Regions from separate parts of the Salipaludibacillus sp. HK11 genome, predicted to be linked through region 1. Evidence: riboswitches for the same ligand, from Rfam matches in the RefSeq annotation. Region 1 holds a riboswitch; each other region holds the start of a gene.
The links. Region 1 has a riboswitch for cyclic di-GMP ahead of ACM26V_RS20785 (anti-repressor SinI family protein). Riboswitches for the same ligand answer to the same signal wherever they lie in the genome.
Positions count from the first base shown of each region.

Region 1 (4,959 bases):
GGTTGATACAACGAGTGATGGGGATGAGGCATTGGAATTGATCGAGGAAGGTCGTACATATGATCTAGTCATGTTAGATGTGATGATGCCTAAAATATCGGGATATAAAGTTTGTCAAAGGTTACGAGAAAAATATTCATTGTCAGAGTTACCAGTGTTAATGTTAACAGCGAAAAATCAAGTAGAAGATCGTATTACTGCGTTTGAGGTAGGAGCAAATGATTATTTAGCGAAGCCTTCAGATAAAAGAGAGTTATTGTCTCGAACTAAGACGTTGATCCGATTAAAGCAGGCTGATAAAGAAATTAAAGACAGAGCGGAGGAGTTAAAAAATATAAATATCAAATTAAAAAACTTAAATAATGATCTAGAAGATAAAGTGGATGCGAGAACGAAAGAATTAGCAGAGAGAAATGAGCAATTAATCGAATCAAATCAAGAATTAATTGACATGGAAAAAGGTAGAGTTCATTTACTATCGAATATTTCTCATGAATTAGGAACGCCTATCACGTTTTTACAAGGCTACGTGCAAACGGTTAAGGAAGGATACATTGATGCTGGCAACTTGAAATACTTAAATATTGTAGAAAATAAGGTGAAATTATTAGATCGTCTTATTAATGATTTGTTTGACCTTGTAAAGTTTGAATCTGGAAAAATGAGATTAAATATTGAAAATATTGAACTTGAACCATGGCTATTAGATGTGTATAACAGATTTGAATTAGAAGTGAATCAAAGTAATATAAATCTTATAAAAACGAATGTAAACTATCTACATAGAGTGGATACAACTATTCTCCTTATTGATATTGAGAGAATGGATCAGGTTTTTTCTAATTTGATCTCTAATGCGATCAAACACACTTCCTCTGGTGGAGTGATCACGATTTCAGCGGAGGTATCAAAAAATAAGCGAAACAATAAAACGTTTGAGTTTGATGGTATGGTAGTTATTGAGGTAAAGGATAACGGAATTGGCATCGATCAATCGACATTGCCCCACATATTTGAACGATTTTATAAAGGGAGCAATTATTCTGGTGATAGTGGGACAGGGTTAGGTTTAGCGATAACGAAAGAAATTATTGAATATCATAAAGGCGAAATATGGGTTGAAAGTTCAGCGGAAACAGGGACTTCTTTTTTTGTCTCGTTGCCAGTTGTTTTCAAAGATTCAGTGAAAAACGAAGGGGTGTGAGTAAGTGAATCCAGAGAAAATATTAATTGTAGAAGACGATGATGACATTCGTGAATTGACTTCATTATATTTACAAAAAAAAGGATATCTCGTTTTTACAGCTGAGAATGGGATAAATGCCTTAAATATAATCCCAGAACAACAACCAGAATTAGTATTATTGGACATTCTTTTACCTGGAATGGAAGGGTTTGAAGTTTGTGAGAAAATTAGATTAATAACAAATGTTCCGATTATTTTCATGAGTTGTAAGAGATCTTCGACTGATAAAGTGAAAGGCCTCAATGCAGGCGGAGATGATTATATTACGAAACCGTTTGACCTTGCTGAATTAGAGGCCCGCATAAAGGCAAATTTACGTCGAAATGGGTTACAGTCTTTCGGTGAGGTGAAGAGTACCCGAGTCTTACAATCGGGCGAAATATCTGTAAATTTAAATAGCTTTGAAGTGTTTGTTAATAATAAACTCGTTTCATTGTATGCAAAGGAACTCCAATTGCTCTTGCTATTTCTAAAGAACCCTAACCAAGTGTTTAGTTCAGAACAGATTTATAATCAAATTTGGGGTATTGACCAATTTGGAGATTTGAAAACAGTCTCCGTCCACATTCGTAATTTGCGAAAGAAAATTGAGAAAGATCCAGCTCATCCGTCTCATATTAAGACGGTGCGTGGGTTTGGTTATAAGTTTCAAGATGTTAACTAGCATTGTAGGTGGCTATTCTATGGTTAGTATATTTTTAATACTAATTTAAAAAAAGAATCATTTTTTTCCCTTTATTTAACTTAGATTTAACCTTTGCCCTGTATATTAAAATTTAGACAGGTTGACAGGTGAAGGAATTCTAGGGATGGAAGAGTACACTTGAATAAGATAGAAAATTTAAACATATCAATGGTAACTTCGTCGATTAGCACATTGTCTTTGATTAAAATCTTCCTACTAGTAAAAGGCAAACCTGCTTAAAAGCAGTGGCGCAAAGCTATGGGTCTAACGGTCTGAAAAAAAGGCCTATGATCGCCAGGCTGCCTATTAGGTACTTGTGGGAAAGGAGGTCTAGGGAAGCAATGGAAAATACATTTGGCTCAACCTTAGACAAAGAATGGGTAAAATTGATGGAAGAGGCTCGGGAGATAGGGATGACTCCAGAGGATGTTCTACAATTTTTTAATCACAGAAAAAGTGAAAAAAGTTTTATTGTTTTGAATGACCAAAAAGGGAATGTGTCATAATTTATTATTGGTACTGTATTTTTTTAGGTTTGCATTTTTTCCATGAATGAACGTCAATTAAATAAATGTAAATCATGTATGCTACTGGTCCAAATGGATCAGTATTTTTTTTACTTTAAGAATGTTTAACTTAGCTAAAGGATTAAAACCAAAAAAACTAATTTATTGAGGATTTATCTTAAGCAGGTTGCTGAATAACTCAAAAATTGGCAAGCAGATGATGATTTTTAACAAATATCCTTCACTTGTCCAAACGTTTCGAGCTAACAACGCATTATATAGTGGATAAGGGGAGGTTTTTTCTAGGGAGTACAAGTAAATAGGGGACTAGTCGAACTTACTCAATTGCTTTCTGCAAATAAAGGAGGAGAAGTTTATGGTTAAGATTTTTATAGATCCTGGTCATGGTGGAGATGATCCAGGAGCAATAGGGAATGGGTTGAGAGAGAAAGATCTTGTGTTGGATATATCTAGACGGATTAGACGACAGTTAAATCGATTTAACGATGTGGAAGTGAGGATGAGTCGAGAAGATGATCGATTTATTTCACTATCAAATCGAGCTACTTTGGCGAATTCCTGGGGAGCAGATTATTTTATTTCTGTTCATGTGAATGCTGCTGGTGGAACTGGATTTGAATCGTATATTTGGAATGGAAATGTCAAGTCACAAACGCGATCGAATCAATCAATTATGCATTCGGAGATTATTGCCCAAATAGGGGTGAGAGATCGAGGTAGAAAAAGCGCCAATTTTGCGGTGCTCCGTCGTACAAACATGCCTGCAATTTTAACAGAAAATCTATTTATTGATAATGCTGCTGAAGCTGCGAAGCTTAAAGACAGCGATTTTTTGGAAGCGATAGCCAAAGGACATACCAATGGGCTTGTTTCGATTTATAATCTAAAAGGGAATGGAACTGAAAGTGGGACGGATGAGACAAACGGATCAGATGAAGAAGGTTCTCCACCATCAGGGGAAATCAGTCAGATTCAATCAACGTTAAATGATAGATATGCCCTTTCGATTGCCGTTGATAATATTTACGGACCTGAAACACAAGGAACTTTGTTAAAAGGGTTACAAACGGAATTAAACAAACAATTTAATCGGAGGCTTGTCGTAGATGGAATTTGGGGCCCAAATACGAGAGGTGCAGTTGTTAATGTAAGGAGAGGAGCAAGAGGAAATATTACCTGGGTTCTACAGGCTACACTCTTAGGTAAAGGATTCTCTCCAGGTTCAATTGATGGAATATTCGGCCCGAAAACCGAGAGTGCGGTAAGGAGATTTCAACGAGCGCAAGGAATTAAGATCGATGGAATTGCTGGGCAAGAAACTTTTACAGCTTTATTTAGCTGATAAAGAGACACTTTTTATTTAAAAGGCATTTTCTCCTCAATACAGGAGAGAATGTCTTTTAAGGTTGAACAAAAAAATATAAATTATCCACTAGTGCTTCTGTGACTTTATATTACCATTGAAAAAAGTATTTCAATGACATCGTCACTACTGTATAGGAGACGACGCCGAATGCAAAAGTTGGATAGTGTGCTTCTTGGTCAGGAGGTAGCTCATATTTTAAAACATTTAAGATCATTGCCCCTGAAATGAATGCAAAAATAATTGCTTGGACCAACGCAGGCAATGTAACCTTCATTCCAATGTACCAGCCAGCCAAAATTCCACAAACAAGAACATACCTCCCAATTTTATTATAAAGATCCCCGTATTCGATCCATAAATCATGGGCAATTGCAATAAAATGAAGACCAACCGCAAGTCCATAAAAAACAGCTTGTATCCCCGCAACTTTATGAGAAAGGACCGTGTAAGAAACAAGCATATTATAAATCGTAAAAAAACTGATCTGCATCCAAAATAATGACCTAGCTTTTTCGTAGTTCAGATTTTGTTTTTTCCTCACAATTTTTTGAATACCGTAGAAAAGGAGAAGGCCTAACAAACCAACAAAATATAATTCCGACTCCATCGTTAAAGTATTTGTATAACTTTTAGCAATATCCTGTTCTTTATGTAATGTAGGGAGCACATAAACAAAGACATAAGAAACAGCAAGTCCTCCTGAAAAAGAGAACCATCGTAACCGTTGTATACGGTCATCAGGTATAAATTCGTTTGCTAGTAAATGGATGGCGATGAATGCTCCCCCGATAATAAAGGCATCAATAGACATCATGAAATCTCCTTCAGCCGTAATAGCTTCTATGGTTTCCTATATATAGGTAAACTATGGAGGGAAATACTTATTTATTCTAAAGGTTTGCGATTACGTGGGAAAACACTAGGGTTGGTAAGTGCAATCCTAGTGTTCTTAGTGGATTATGTTTTTTTCCGTTCAACTTCTGTTGGACTGTACCCAGGTCTTGCATGTAGTTCATAGAGATCGTCCATCTCTTTTGCTATTTCCAAATCTGGAGAATTATCTGTAGCGATATCTTTTTTTGGTGTCTGAGGTAACGATTTTTTATTTTTATCACGGGGGCGACGATTTCTTGTA
Region 1 covers NZ_CP181045.1:4,375,842-4,380,800, forward strand. Annotated here, with positions in the region: gene ACM26V_RS20775 (ATP-binding protein) at 1-1,204, shown strand, start outside; gene ACM26V_RS20780 (response regulator transcription factor) at 1,209-1,910, shown strand; cyclic di-GMP riboswitch class I at 2,147-2,238, shown strand; gene ACM26V_RS20785 (anti-repressor SinI family protein) at 2,273-2,437, shown strand; gene ACM26V_RS20790 (N-acetylmuramoyl-L-alanine amidase) at 2,814-3,800, shown strand; gene ACM26V_RS20795 (hypothetical protein) at 3,913-4,638, opposite strand; gene ACM26V_RS20800 (YfhD family protein) at 4,782-4,959, opposite strand, start outside.

Region 2 (4,959 bases), 1.9 Mb from region 1:
TATTGATCCAAGGCATGGCGTAGAACACTTATATCGAAACTAGCATTATGGGCTACGACAAGTTGACCTTGAAAATACCCGACCCAATCAGGCCACAACTCTGCAAATGTTGGTTCATTTTTTACATCGTCCCAACTTATGCCATGCACATGTTGACAAAAAGGGTCAAAATATGGATCTCTTGGTCGTATGAGGGCGTATTTTTCTTCAACAATCTCGTCATTAACTACATGAACGAGACCAATCGCACAAGCACTTCCTCGTTCGCGCGAAGCAGTTTCAAAATCAAGCGATACAAAATTCATGGATGGATTTCCTCCTGATACTTTCTATTCTGTGATTCTACTAGATTAACAGGAGTTGTAAGAGAAGGGAAGAGGGAGTTATACAATTAAGATAGTATAATGAGATTGGTAGAGGATTAAGGATTAAAAAAAGCATGCAATTAGAAGGATTTTAAACTTAAACGGTCTTGGGTACTACAAACTAATAAATGTTGTTTTAAGCTAGTTTGATTATGTTTCTTGAGATGTCGTGTTAAAATATAATCAATATACGAAATGAGGTGTCTTTTTGACAAAAATCAAATTAGGTACGAGTAATTTACAAACTGGAAAAATTTCATTAGGTTGTATGCGAATGGACAAACTTTCTAAAAATGAAGCTGCTAAAGTGATTCATTCTTCGATGGAAGCTGGAATTGATTTATTTGATCACGCTGATATTTATGGAGGAGGAGAATCGGAAAGAGTTTTTGCTGGCGCGGTTGATTTGAAGTCAGGAGTTCGAGATAAAATGGTTATCCAGTCAAAATGTGGAATAAGAAAAGGTTCGTTCGATTTCTCAAAAGAACACATTTTGACTTCTGTTGAAGGTAGTTTGAATCGATTAAACACAGATTACATTGACATTTTATTATTGCATCGTCCAGACTCACTCATGGAGCCTGAAGAAATTGCTGAAGCATTTACGAAATTGAAACAATCAGGAAAAGTTCGCCACTTTGGTGTTAGTAACCAAAATCCAATGCAAGTTGAACTGTTAAAAAAATACATAAAAGAAGATTTGATCATTAATCAGCTTCAATTCAGCCTTCTACATACACCGATGATCGATGCCGGATTCAATGTTAATATGAAAAACGATTCATCTATCGTTCATGACAGTAATATTCTTGAATATAGTAGGTTAAATGACATGACGATCCAAGCTTGGTCACCATTTCAGCACGGTATGATTGAAGGTGCCTTTGTCGGGAATAAAGATTTTCCTGAAGTAAATAAAAAACTTCAGGAAATTGCTGCTGAAAAAGGTGTGACTGATTCAGCTATTGCAATTGCATGGATTTTGCGACATCCTGCTACTATTCAACCGGTAATAGGTTCAATGAATCCAACCCGCATTCAAGATATATCTAAAGCTGTAGACGTCAAATTAACTAGACAAGAGTGGTACGAACTATATTTGGCTGCAGGGAATAAATTGCCATAAATCTTGTATAAATAATCTGTAATCATTTGTTTTTTGATTAAATGTTTTGTGTTTTGTTTTCGATGAATGGAATGGGTAAATTCCCTTTCCATTTATTTTTATTAATGATATTTAAGGTTATTGGCCAGTTTTATTTTACATTTTAAATAACACTTTTGAATTTTGATAAAAAAATATAGGTATTTTGTAATTTATTTGTATAATTGTAAAGGAATTAAAATTTTTGTGGCGAATAAGTGTTAAAGGAGGTTCATGGAGGGGGGATTAGTGAATTAAGAAAGTTTTAATTACTGGAAAAACTCTGGGGTCTGCAAAGGCAATAATAATAATTTATTAATGAAGATAATAGCTTACTTAAATCATTCTGGAAAGAAATTTTAATTAATCATAACTGTTTATGGGATTTAAGTAATGGAATTAATAATAATCATCGTAAATTTATTTAGTGAGGTTCTTAATAACCAAACTTTCGCACTGTTTTCACCAAAAGAGAACATGCATTCTGTTAATTAGGTATAAATATGTTATAATGATAATTAAAGATAATGTTCTATTAAATAGCGAATTTATGTTCAATAGGTTTCAATCTAACACAAAATAAATAAGGGAGCTATGAAAAACTATTTGTACTTGGGCACTTGAATAGTTTGGAGCAGGTAGTGCAACCGACCTTAGCAGGGGGGTTGTATGATGTCTTCTACGATTAATACTTTGCAGGATAATCAGCTGATAGAAATTTATCACAGTGCTAAGGAACTTGAGCTCGATTTAGACTTCATTAAAATATTAGAAGCAGAATTGGATAAGAGGGGCATTAGTAAAGAAAGATATTCTTTTTCTTGATTCTTTTACAAAAGAGGCGATCTCACTGTTAATAGTGAATTGCCTTTTTTGCATCAGAAAAATAAAAACATAAGATTTGATGTTGTTAATTTTTCAAGTAAGTAAAGCTTAATTAGGAGTAAAGAAGCAGTTGATATTTTTTAATCAAATAACAAAAATAAGGGAAAAAATCAGTAAACTTGAGTTTTTCAGCAAAACTTGAGATAATGTCTGATGGCATGAAGATATCGATGTAAATGACACTAATAATACATTTTATTGATCAAGATTTGAAATGAGGGTACAAGAATGAAGACAGAATCAATTTACGGGTTAACGTTTGACCAATTAAAAACATGGTTTGAAGAGCGTGGGCATAAACCTTTCCGAGCGACTCAAGTATGGGACTGGCTATATGTTAAAAGGGTGAAAACTTTCGCTGAAATGACAAATTTAAAAAAAGACTGTATTAAACTGTTAGAAGATCATTTTGAAATGAAAACATTGGAATTACACTCTAAACAAGTATCAAGTGATGGAACGGAAAAGTTTCTATTTAAGTTAAGTGATGGAAATTTAATTGAAACGGTATTAATGAGATTTGCCTATGGAAATTCCGTTTGTGTAACGACACAAGTAGGTTGTAATATTGGCTGTAGTTTTTGTGCAAGTGGATTACTTTCTAAGGATCGTGATTTAACGAGTGGAGAAATTGTCCAGCAGGTAATGAATGTACAGCATAGCATGGATGAAACGGACAAAGACGAACGAGTTAGTCATATTGTTGTCATGGGTATTGGAGAGCCGTTTGATAATTATACACACATGATGAACTTCTTCCGAGTTATTAACAGTGATAGAGGATTAGCGATAGGAGCGAGACATATTACCGTTTCAACGAGTGGTATTATTAAGAAAATATATCAATTTGCTGATGAGAAGCTTCAAGTTAACTTGGCCGTTTCACTTCACGCTCCAAACAATGAACTCCGTACCCGCATAATGAAGGTAAATAAAGCACAGCCCATCGAAAAATTAATGGAAGCTGTTGATTATTACCTAGAAAACACAAACCGAAGAATCACTTTTGAATATATTCTGCTTGATGGTGTTAATGATAATCCAGAGCATGCTAGAGAGCTGGTAGAATTAGTCAAGGACAAAAAGAAGCTGACTTATATTAATCTTATCCCATATAACCCTGTGGATGAGTATATTCAGTACAAGCAAAGTAAAAAAGGATCCATTCTGACATTTTTTGATATTCTCATGAAAAATGGTGTTCAATGTGGCGTGCGTCATGAACAAGGGTCTGACATCGATGCTGCCTGTGGTCAGTTAAGGAGTAAACAAATGCAAAAGGATAAAGCAAAAGCGAAATCTAACGTTTAAATCCGTTCACTTAAGACCTCGCAGTTCTTGCGAGGTCTTATTTCTAATACTTAATAACCTGTAATAATTGCAAAAAAGATTACGAGAAATGGCAGAGCTACTGTGATTGCGCCTCCAATAAAGCCCAGTACAGCGATTAGTTTCCCGTGTTGTTTTGTTGTTTTTATTTCAAATAATGCGATAATACCAAATAAAACGCTAAAAAAACCGAGAAACATACCTACTGGTAGTATTAAAAAAAAGAATATTACTGAAAGAGCTCCAGTAACACCGGAAATAATTGCTTTAACATTGTAGTTGTATTGAGAGGCATTCTTTTCCTGAAAGTTATCTTGGTTTTGATTTTCCATTAAAACTCCTCATTTCTTTATATTATATCGTTCTATTTTACATGGAAACTTATTAGGTAACAATTGTTATTAAAATAGAAGCTGAAAGATTTAATATTTTATATTATTTCACGACACTGTCATCTCGCTCATTATATGATAAGATATTTGAGAAGAATGGCGGCCGGTGTGTTGAATGGGAGGGGAAAACGATTACAGATGATCAGCATGAATATAATAATAGAAATGATAAACCCGAAAAGAAAACTTTAGTAGAAAAAGAAGAAGATTTATTTTTTGATGGTGAAAGATATTACACAAAAGAAGAATTTTTTAATCCAGAGGGAGAATCCGAAGAGAGAGTATCACAACCAAAGATAAAAAGAAAAGGAATGAAAATTTTCATAGCTTCGTTACTGATTGTTGCGTTACTAAGCAACGTATTTGCGATATGGCCAAAGCTCTTTAACCTCCCTGCTATAGACTTCATTGCTACATCGCAGGAATTGTCTAATAATGAAGACGTTCAACTCTACAAAGAATCCATTGTGGTTGTGAGAGCAGGTAATAGCAAAGGAACTGGCTTTTACATTTCAGAAGATGGACATATTATGACGAATGAACATGTTGTAAGTAATGACCCACAACCTGTAGTGACATTTGAAGATGGTGAAAGTTTTCTTACGAATGTCGTAGAAAAAAATGAAGAGTCGGATATTGCAATTCTTAAGATTGACCCCGGCGATTATTCTCCACCAGTATTAGAGTTTGAAGAAAATTGGGAAGTAGGTTCACCAGTTTATGTTATTGGTAATCCACTTTTCTTTAATTATATTGCAAACGAAGGTAATCTAATTGGCACAACTACATTCCAAAGCAGAGCCCAGCCTGTTATTATGCTCGATGCACCTATCTATCAAGGTAG
Region 2 covers NZ_CP181045.1:1,116,636-1,121,594, forward strand. Annotated here, with positions in the region: gene ACM26V_RS05665 (3'-5' exonuclease) at 1-305, opposite strand, end outside; gene ACM26V_RS05670 (aldo/keto reductase) at 574-1,491, shown strand; cyclic di-GMP riboswitch class II at 2,088-2,171, shown strand; gene sda (sporulation histidine kinase inhibitor Sda) at 2,179-2,334, shown strand; gene rlmN (23S rRNA (adenine(2503)-C(2))-methyltransferase RlmN) at 2,623-3,705, shown strand; gene ACM26V_RS05685 (DUF4190 domain-containing protein) at 3,756-4,055, opposite strand; gene ACM26V_RS05690 (S1 family peptidase) at 4,427-4,959, shown strand, end outside.
Region 2: it holds a riboswitch for cyclic di-GMP, as region 1 does, so the genes downstream of both, sda (sporulation histidine kinase inhibitor Sda) here and ACM26V_RS20785 (anti-repressor SinI family protein) in region 1, are expected to answer to the same signal.

Region 3 (4,959 bases), 170 kb from region 1:
CATCTGCCGACAAAATAAAGGGTATGATTGTTGACGTACAAGATGACACGAGGACATCAGTGGATTCGATGGAAAGAGTGACAACAGTTGTTGAAAAAGGGCAGTCCTCAATGAAACATATGAAACAATTGTTTTCTCAAGTGGAATCGATCAACTCTGAAGTTGATGGACAAATTGTGGATGTTACAAAAGTGATCGGATTTATGAATGAAAAAGGAACTGAATTAACAAAGGCAATTGAAGACTTCTCATCATACGCAAATACGATGACTGAGAGTACTAACACGGTGGCAGCAACATCTGAGCAGTCATTGGCATCGATGAGTGAAATAGCTAAGACAGCGGAAGAGTTAAGTGAAATAGCTATTAATTTACAAGAGAAAATTAATGAATTTACCACATAATTTATAGCCTGATGTGCTGGTTTGCAGCGCATCAGGCTATTATATTTCGCAATATCAATTTAATAAAATACTAAATTTTCATTCTCATCCAAATGAGCTCGAATATCAAAGTAATCCTTTTTGAAAACATATTGTTTGTCACCGACTTTTATAACAGTGTCTGCCATGACTTCTTTGATTTTAATCTGTTGGTCATATGGGACTTCAATGAATGTTTTTACTCCTGAGGCTGAACCTGCTTGCTCAATTGTAACGCCTTCTTTGCCATGAATCCGTCCGCCCATTGTTTTCCCTTTAATGGTTACACTTCCATCGGAATGGATGAAAGTGTTCACACAACCCTTGCCTTGAATATAGACATCTCCATTACAATGAATCTCACTATTCATTGAGTAATTAAGAGTAATAGAAGAATTGTTTTCTATTGGGCTTTGACATATTTCCATTAAACTATGCGCTTCATTTATGAGATCATCAACATCAGAATTTGATTTTATTACATTGTGATTGTTAACAAGAAAGCTTTTGTATAACTTTATCGCAAATGTATGCCAGCTTCGGTCGAGTAAATCTTGTCTTTCATTAATGGCTTTAACTAACTGTGTAGTTGTTGGTTTTAAATCCTTAAATTTAGTCTCTGCCAACACTTTAATAACAGGAGTCAATCCTTGTTGGCTTTGATACGTGTCCTGGAATTTAGCTGATTGAGTTAATTGTTTCAACACTGTAACGAAAGGTTCAAATATGTGAATGAATGGCTCTAGTTTCTTAGCTATCTCTTCAAAAACTAAACTGTTCTTACCAGCAATCAGTGAACTATTAATCGAGTTACCTACGATGGTAATTGAATTTCGCGTTTGAATAGAACTATGAAAAACATTTCGGTGCATCCATGCAGATCCTTCTGCATCGACGGTCATTTGTTCATTTACATGACCAGTTATTTCAACATCACCGACAAAATGTATATTACCGTCTTCCATATTCAAATCGCCACGATGTAATAGTTTTGGTAGAATAGATACACGTACAAGTTGGCCAATTTGTTCTACTTTCGGTCTGCCCTTCGTTATTGCAATAATTTTATTTTCTTCTGGCAAATATTCTATCCCACTACCCATCTTGAGAATGACCGGCTCACCTGATTTCGCTTTGAGACTTTCACCATAAACATTTATTCCATCTTCTCCAGGAGTCGGATCCATAATAGTAGCTAACATTTCTCCTTCCTCTATGGAAGGAATGTAAATGGATTCTCTGAAATCAATGCTTCCATCGATTTTTTCAGAAAAGGGTGTTGTTCGCTCGTGAATGTCGATAGAGTAAGAAACTTCTCCATTGGAGCCGTCTTTGGGCAACATTCCTTCAGCAATTATATATGATTCTGGTTCGCTGGATTGACATGCAGATTTGATTCGATCGTGCTGAATATTTTCAGTAATTTTCATTTTTTCTAATTGGTCATAGACATCTTTTTCTGTAAGCTGGTTGTTAACTTGTGTGGCTTGAGCGACTTGAATCTTTATTACGTCAGTAGGAGGGTGGTCTTCTATGGATGGGATAATATAATAACCAGGTTCAACAGCTAGAGTTACCTCTTGGTGTTGCTGGTCCACCTTCACCGACCACTTTGTTTCAATCGCTTTTGTCTCTAAGTCGAACTTTAATAAATCACCATTAGTTAAATAGGTTCTACCTTTTACAGGCTCACTATTTTTTAAAACAGTAAAATCCGGTGGCACTTCAAGTAGTGGTTTTTTCGTTTCTGTGTCTTGAAAGTAGAGGCTACCATCTTTGACCCATGCTTTGCCTTGTAAATTTTGGTTAGAAAGGTCTGACAAAGGGGTAGCTTGCGATGGGGATGAGTGGTGATCTTGAATCTCCTTTTTAAGCCAATCTTCCCATCCAGAATCATTTTGATCGCTAGTTGTAGAGTTGTCTATTTTAGAAACAATGATTTTTGCCTTTGATCTATTGAGTCCAAATAGGCGCTCAGAACCTGGATCAACAATTTCAATATGCACATCTTTTTTTTCTAGTTTTAATTGATGGAGTGCCTTCTCAATGGCAGAATCCACATTTTTACCTTGAAATATCAATGACTCAGTCAAGGCAATCACCACCTCTTCAAATAAATTGTAGAAGCAGACTTTTCTGCTTCGGCAGCTCGGCGATCATAGAAGATGTCTTCCTTAGACCCGTAGCTTTGCGCCACTATTTTTCAATAGGTTTGCCATTATCGTCAGTTAATGTAATATTGTAGTAATTTCTACTTATATCATACTCTATTTTGTTAATGATGAAAACGTTTATTTCAGCTCTTAAAACATTATTGCTGTGTTTGCGTGAGCATTAATTTCTTCTTGATCATTAGAAATCATTTGTCATGCTTAGTGACAAAGAACTATACTCTAGCTAGGTGAGTATTTAGTAAATAAGGTGGTTACCATGAAACTGAAAATTTGGATAATAATATCGATATTTTTTGGCGGGGTACTCGGAACGTTGCTTAGGTATGTCATCAATTTACAAACGATGACATTACTTTTCCCTATAGGGACTGTCATTGAAAATTTGCTGGGTAGCTTTTTACTTGGGGTGTTAACAGGATGGATTGTTGTGAAAGTAATTCCTCCTGTTGTGAAGGAAGGAATAGGTGTAGGATTTTGTGGTGGATTCACGACGATGTCAACGTTAGCTGCAGATTCTGTATTTTTAGCAGGGCAAGAGACGTTATTTCAAGCCAGTTTGTATCTTGCAGTCTCTTTGTTAGGTGGAGTTGCACTAGCGTTTCTTGGCATCGCTATTGGACAGAGAGTAGCAACGGGTAAGAAGAAAGCAGGTGTTAAAGTGTGAACATCCTTATTGTCGCCTTAGGTGGAGGTTCTGGAGCAGTATGTAGATACTTGCTTGGTTTATGGATCAAAAATAATACAAAACAGAGAAAGATTCCTACCGCAATGCTATATGTTAATTTACTTGGTTCATTAGGGTTGGGAGTTTTGTTTGGGCTACTTTATCAGGAAACCCCTTTCGTAGACTATGATAACCCAATATTTTTACTACTCGGAGTCGGTTTCTTTGGTGCTTTTACGACGTTCTCAACTTTTACTGTGGAAGCATCTAGCTTGATGAATAAAAGTAAGTGGCGAGAGCTAGGAATTTATATTGGATTTTCAGTAACTGGATGTATTGCTATGTTTGTTTTAGGGATGTTTTTAATAACTTAAAGGCAGATGAAAAACGCATGATCCCTAGGACCATGCGTTTTTTACTATGAATTATTTTTTATCCTTCTGGTGATCTTGATCTGATTCGTCTTTTTTATCTGCTTCCAAATCTCCGTTTAATTGATCACCAATATCGTCACGTAAGTCGTCATAAATTTTCTCTTTAAATTCATCATAGACTTCTTTCTTAATATCATCGTATACTTCATCTTTGACTTTTTCATAGACGTCCTTTTTTATTTCTGTGTAGGCTTGATCTTTAAAATCATCATATGCTTCGTCTTTCATTTGTTCATAAACATCATCTTTTATTTCGTCGTACGCTTCATCTTTGAAGTCATCGTAGATGTTTTCTTTCATCCCACCGTATACTTCTTCTTTGACTTTTTTGCGCTCACGTTTCGAGGTGTGGAGTCTGTCAGCTTTTAAATCTTTCCCCATCATCAGTAATAAAGAAAAGATCATGACCAACATGATAATCGCAAACGGCAGAGCGGCAACGATGGAAGCGGTTTGTAACCCCTCGAGTCCACCACTGACTAATAAAACACTTGCAGTACCTGCAATTAATAGTCCCCAAATTACTTTGATCGATAATTTAGGTGCTAAACTTCCAGCACTCGTCATTGCACCTAAAACATATGAAGCCGAGTCTGCTGACGTGATAAAGAAGACGACAATCAAAAGCACAGCCAAAATACTCATGAAAGTACTAAGTGGTAAATTTTCTAACATGGCAAACAAGGCAACCTCGACGTCATTTTGGACAAGACCACCGATTTGATCATTGCCGCCTAAAATCATATCTAAGGCGGTACCACCAAATGCAGTAAACCATAGTGCTGCTAATAGAGAAGGGACAATTAATACCCCTGCAACGAATTCACGAATCGATCTTCCTCTAGATATTCGTGCAATGAAAATCCCCATAAATGGTGCCCATGAAATATGCCAAGCCCAAAAGAAGATCGTATTATTGCCAAGCCATTCACCGTCACCAAACGGGTTTAAATCCAAGCTCATTTGCGTCACATTTGTGATGTAGCCGCCGACCGTCGTCACAAAATTTTGCGCAATGAACAATGTTGGCCCAGTAATGATAACGAAAAGTAAAAGTATTGCAGCGATGGTTATATTGAGTGTACTTAAAATTTTAATACCTTTGTTGATACCGGTAGCGGCCGAGAACATAAATAAGACCGTAACGATTGCAATAATTGATAATTGCGTCGCTGGGGTATTTGGAATCCAATCGATTAAGTAAGATAGTCCACCAGTAATTTGCAAGGCACTAAGACCAAACGTTGTAGCGACACCTGTTGACG
Region 3 covers NZ_CP181045.1:4,204,529-4,209,487, forward strand. Annotated here, with positions in the region: gene ACM26V_RS19985 (methyl-accepting chemotaxis protein) at 1-404, shown strand, start outside; gene ACM26V_RS19990 (flagellar assembly protein A) at 464-2,515, opposite strand; cyclic di-GMP riboswitch class I at 2,563-2,649, opposite strand; gene ACM26V_RS19995 (fluoride efflux transporter FluC) at 2,853-3,260, shown strand; gene crcB (fluoride efflux transporter CrcB) at 3,257-3,634, shown strand; gene ACM26V_RS20005 (BCCT family transporter) at 3,686-4,959, opposite strand, start outside.
Region 3: it holds a riboswitch for cyclic di-GMP, as region 1 does, so the genes downstream of both, ACM26V_RS19990 (flagellar assembly protein A) here and ACM26V_RS20785 (anti-repressor SinI family protein) in region 1, are expected to answer to the same signal.

Region 4 (4,959 bases), 1.8 Mb from region 1:
ATAAAACCAACACCTAGACCAATGAAGAATAAATGATTTGAAATAGCAACGATGAAAAAACCGGTACCCATTAGTAATAATTGGAATGCGATAAAATAAGTTTGAAATAATCGTTTAACTCTACCTAATAGTAATCCAGCAAAAAATCCTGCTGCTGTTGCTATCGATATAACAGCTCCTGAACTTTGTGAGTTGCCAATTCCTTCTTCTTGGATATATAAAGCCATGTTCGTAGGAACCGAATAAAATGCTAGAACGATAAAGAACATCGCAGCTCCATAAGCGTATAGTTTTTTGGGTAATGGTGCGACCGTCATACCTGGCACTTTCTTCTCAGGCCTCGTAGTCGGTAAATATAATAACACAACAATTGCTGCAACAATAACTAGACTATAAACGCTGAATGCCATCCTCCAACTCACCGCAGCTAAAAAACCTGACATTAGAAACAGTACAACGCCACCTAGATTATTAGCAGCACTTACTTGCCCCATAGTTGCAGTTCTCTCTTCTCCATCAAAAAAATCAGCGACAAGTGCCGTCGATATTGGCATCAGCAATCCAACACCTACTCCTAATAATGCGCGACAGAGTAGCAGAAGTTCTATACTTGATACCAAGCCCCCTCCTAATCCACCAATTAAGTAAAATAACATTCCGACAAAGAGAATATGTTTCTTTGAAAAGCGTCTTGTTAAATGACTAGAAACAAATATGAAAGGAATTATCATCACAGAAGGTATCGTTAATATTAATTTTATTGATGTTTCACTTACATCCGGAAAAGCAAGGGCAATGTCACCAAGTGCAGGAGATATTGCGGCTCCCGCCATTACAGTTAATAGCGAAACAGAAAGAATCGCCATTTTTAATAGAATTTTATTCATCTAACCCCAACTTTCTACCTGTTTCTTCATAAATCCAACTCGTTGTTACATTTTTGGATGCAATTTTTTTAAGAACACGCTTTGTTGTAGCAACATCTTCTTCCGCAATTCCTTCTGTCGCCTTAATTAATGTTATAGTAACAAGCTCCATTAGTTTCTCTTGTTGTTCTTTTCCTATCTCCGTTAAGTAAATTCTTTTACAACGCGCATCAACAGGATCTTTCCTTCTATAAATAAGTTCTCGATTTAACATATTTTGAATAAGTCGGGACACACTCGCTTGATCTTTGCCTGTTCGTTCTGCAAGTTCAAGTTGGCTAAGCCCATCTTGATTCCATAACTGAACTAATATCGTCCAATGTTCGGTAGTTACATTGAACCCATGTTCGGAAAATACTCGTTGCACACTAGTTGATAGAGATCGACCAGCATTAGCAACAAGAAAACCTAGCGAATCTTCTAACCTATATTCAGACACTGGACCATCTCCTTAATCACTTTTACTATCGTACAGGCAAAATACTTGTTTATGCAAGTATTTTGCTTTTATGTTAAGTCGGTATTCATTTATCATGCATAATACGGCGCTTCTTCTGTTGTATCTTTTTCGCTCTTTCTTTCATACAGCACAAGATGCCTAATCTTCTACATTATCTTTGCAAATCAAGTTTGCTTTCCGGAAAAGTTTCCTAGTAACCCGAAAATAAAAAAGACTATCTCCAATGATAATTTTGAGAAAGTCTCATTTCATATATATACTTGATAAGAATTTTTACCAGCAAGATAGCATCGTTAGACCTTTCGTCTAAATAAAATGCCTGATCCCCAATCCGCTAAATATTAACAGACTGGTGGACCAGACATTAGAATACTATATCTCTCCATCAATTTCAAAATAAATATCACCTAGAGAGTGTTTCATTATAATGAAAAATATCAACTTAATTATTTTAAATTTTCAGTCATTTATAACGCTTACAACAATAATAAAACAAAACTAGCTATACCGCCTTTTTTGATAAGAATTCCCGAATTTTCTCTATAGGAATTCCCATATCATATGCCTTTTGGATCAGTTCAACCCACTCATTATCTAGTTTTTCAACTGAATCATTAATAGAGCTTAGCATCATTTATCCCCCTGTTATTGAGGCAACCACAGCAATCATAGTCATTCAACCTTAGACCTGTGGCTTTGCGTCCTAAACTTTCGATTAGTTTGCCTTTATCTTTATTTTTGGTTCTATTATCATTGAAATAAGCATCTCTTTGGCTCATAATAAACAACAACTTATCGAATCAAAAAACAAAGGTTCACAGTTAATTGACCCTTTTAGACCGACATATTCTTATTATTTTGAGCTAATGACATAATTATTTCATTAAATACTATTCAGCTACAGATCAACAATGCTGAGCTTATTGTTTAAAAGCAGCAACTACTATCAACCTTATCAACTTCTAAAATACTAAGTCTAAAATGAAACAGTCAATACGTTCATAAAAAATGATTTACGCAGAAAAAGGATACAAGAAAGTGACAATGAAAAAATCACAGAAAAAGTAGGAATTAAACCTCCTTCAGTATATGCATTTTTTTAAAAATAAAGAAGATGTTTTCTCACATTTATATTTAATCACATTTTCACCTTCAACTAACTAATATTCATTAGGTAGAGCCAAATAGCTAGCCTCTTCGCTAATTCCCTTAAATTATATCACACAATATTTAATTTAACATAAAATTCAAAAAATAAGAACTTGATAAAAAATCTTAGATATTTCTTAACTAGTAAAATTGAAATAGAATTCACAGACAGACTAACTGAGACATTCATGCGAAGATTCTTCTCACAATGAAGTACAAAATTGCCGCTTTTCATAGTGACACTCGATCCTTGTTCTACAGGTGAATATCTCTACCGAAGAAGTAATCTTCCGAGTGCTACGAAAACATTTTTACTGATAAAGGATGTTTTTTTATTGTGAAACGATAAATTTAATGTATAATTTAAATTAAATAAATAAGTGAGGTGATTTTAATGAAACCTGGATCTACATTGTTTTTGAAAATTGCAGTTATTTTAATTGGAATCACGATACTTTCCTTGTGTATATTTTGGTTGCCTTGGATCGCAAGTGTTTCGACTGAAGCAGCACCAGAGTTTGCTTATTTGCAATATCCCGTCTTAATTGGTTTATATGTAACCTCCATCCCGTTTTTCTTTGCTTTGTATCAGGCTTTAAAACTTTTGGACTGCATAAAAAATAACGCTACATTTTCGGAATTGTCTGTAAAGGGCTTAATGAATATAAAATACTGCGCGATTGTAATTAGTATCTTATATGTCTTAGGTAGTTTATTTCTTCTTTTACAAAATGCTCTCCACCCTGGAATAGCAATTATAGGAATGACAATTACTTTTGCTTCTGTTGTGATTGCAGTCTTTACGGCGGTTCTCCAGCGATTGTTAGAGAATGCGATAACTATTAAATCAGAAAATGATTTAACAGTATGAGGTGAAAAATAATGGCTATTATCATCAATATTGATGTCATGTTAGCGAAAAGAAAAATGAGTGTAACGAAACTATCTGAAAGTGTTGGCATAACAATGGCAAACCTTTCTATTTTGAAAAATGGAAAGGCAAAAGCGATTCGACTATCAACGTTAGAAGCTATTTGTAAGTCTCTGGATTGTCAACCTGGAGACATCCTAGAATTCAGAAGCGACGAAGATGAGGGTCTTAAAAACTAGGTAGAAATGAGAGAATCTTCCCTTTAGTTATTTACTCATTTTTCTGGATGCGATACAATTAACCTAAATCTGGAAATTGAAGGGAATGAATCATGCGCAGATATCAATATTTTATCCCAATATAAAACTATAATGGAGGGAGAATTATTGATTACAAGTTTATTTACAGAAAGATTGTATTTAAGAAAAATGGTACCCGCTGATTCTGCTAGTTTATTCAAAATATGGTCTGATCCTGATATTACGAAGTTCATGAACATATCTAATTTTAGTAATGAAGGTCAGGCAACTGAAATGATTCATTACATTAATGCACTCTCTAAAGAAAATAAAGCGATACGTTTTTCAATCATTGAATTAACATCTAATGAAATTATCGGATCTTGTGGCTTTAATTATTTCGATTTTGAAAATGCTAAAGCAGAAATTGGATACGATATTGCCAAACAATCATGGGGGAAAGGCTATGCACCAGAAGCTATCTCTAGTCTCCTTAACTATGGATTTGAAACAATAGAGATGAATAGAATCGAAGCGAAAATAGAGCCTGGGAATATAAATTCAATAAAGGTCCTAAGAAAACTAAATTTCACATTTGAAGGGACACTAAGACAGGCTGAAAAAATCCATGGGAAATTTATTGATCTTAACATGTATTCCAAACTAAACACTGATTAATTGAACTGCCTCTATTTCACTGAAATAGAGGCATCCCTACTTTTTGAAGCTATATACAATAAAACGAAACTTCGATCACTTTCACCTTTCGCTGTCGAGTATAGAGAGATCTACCAATAGGAAGAAATGACAAAGTGGAGTCATTGAAGTTTTATTTACCTCAACACAAACTTCGTCTCACTGTGCCCTTCTTTCGACTTCCTCACTTCTAGCGTCGCTGGGATCACCTGCTTCATTTCCTGCACGTGCGAAATTACCCCGATCATTCGACCAGACTGCTGAAGATCAACGAGTGTATCGATCGCTTTTTGCAGCGACTCTTCATCAAGCGAACCAAAGCCCTCATCAATAAACATCGTTTCGATCGAAATGCCTCCCTCATACGCTTGAATCACATCCGCCATCCCGAGCGCCAAACATAATGAAGCATTAAATTTCTCTCCACCCGATAACGTTTTAACATCACGCATTTGTCCAGTATAGTTATCAAGCACATCCAGTCCAAGCCCACTCTGCCTACCTCGTTTCTCGAGACGATCACTGCGAACGAGATAGTATTGCCCGTTAGACAAGCTCTTCAGACGTTCATTCGCAGCATGAATAATCTGCTCGAGAAATTCAATCTGCAAATACCGC
Region 4 covers NZ_CP181045.1:955,926-960,884, reverse strand. Annotated here, with positions in the region: gene ACM26V_RS05025 (MFS transporter) at 1-887, opposite strand, end outside; gene ACM26V_RS05020 (MarR family winged helix-turn-helix transcriptional regulator) at 880-1,365, opposite strand; gene ACM26V_RS05015 (anti-repressor SinI family protein) at 1,889-2,020, opposite strand; cyclic di-GMP riboswitch class I at 2,036-2,121, opposite strand; gene ACM26V_RS05010 (DUF2975 domain-containing protein) at 2,930-3,406, shown strand; gene ACM26V_RS05005 (helix-turn-helix domain-containing protein) at 3,418-3,645, shown strand; gene ACM26V_RS05000 (GNAT family N-acetyltransferase) at 3,793-4,323, shown strand; gene ACM26V_RS04995 (AAA family ATPase) at 4,479-4,959, opposite strand, start outside.
Region 4: it holds a riboswitch for cyclic di-GMP, as region 1 does, so the genes downstream of both, ACM26V_RS05015 (anti-repressor SinI family protein) here and ACM26V_RS20785 (anti-repressor SinI family protein) in region 1, are expected to answer to the same signal.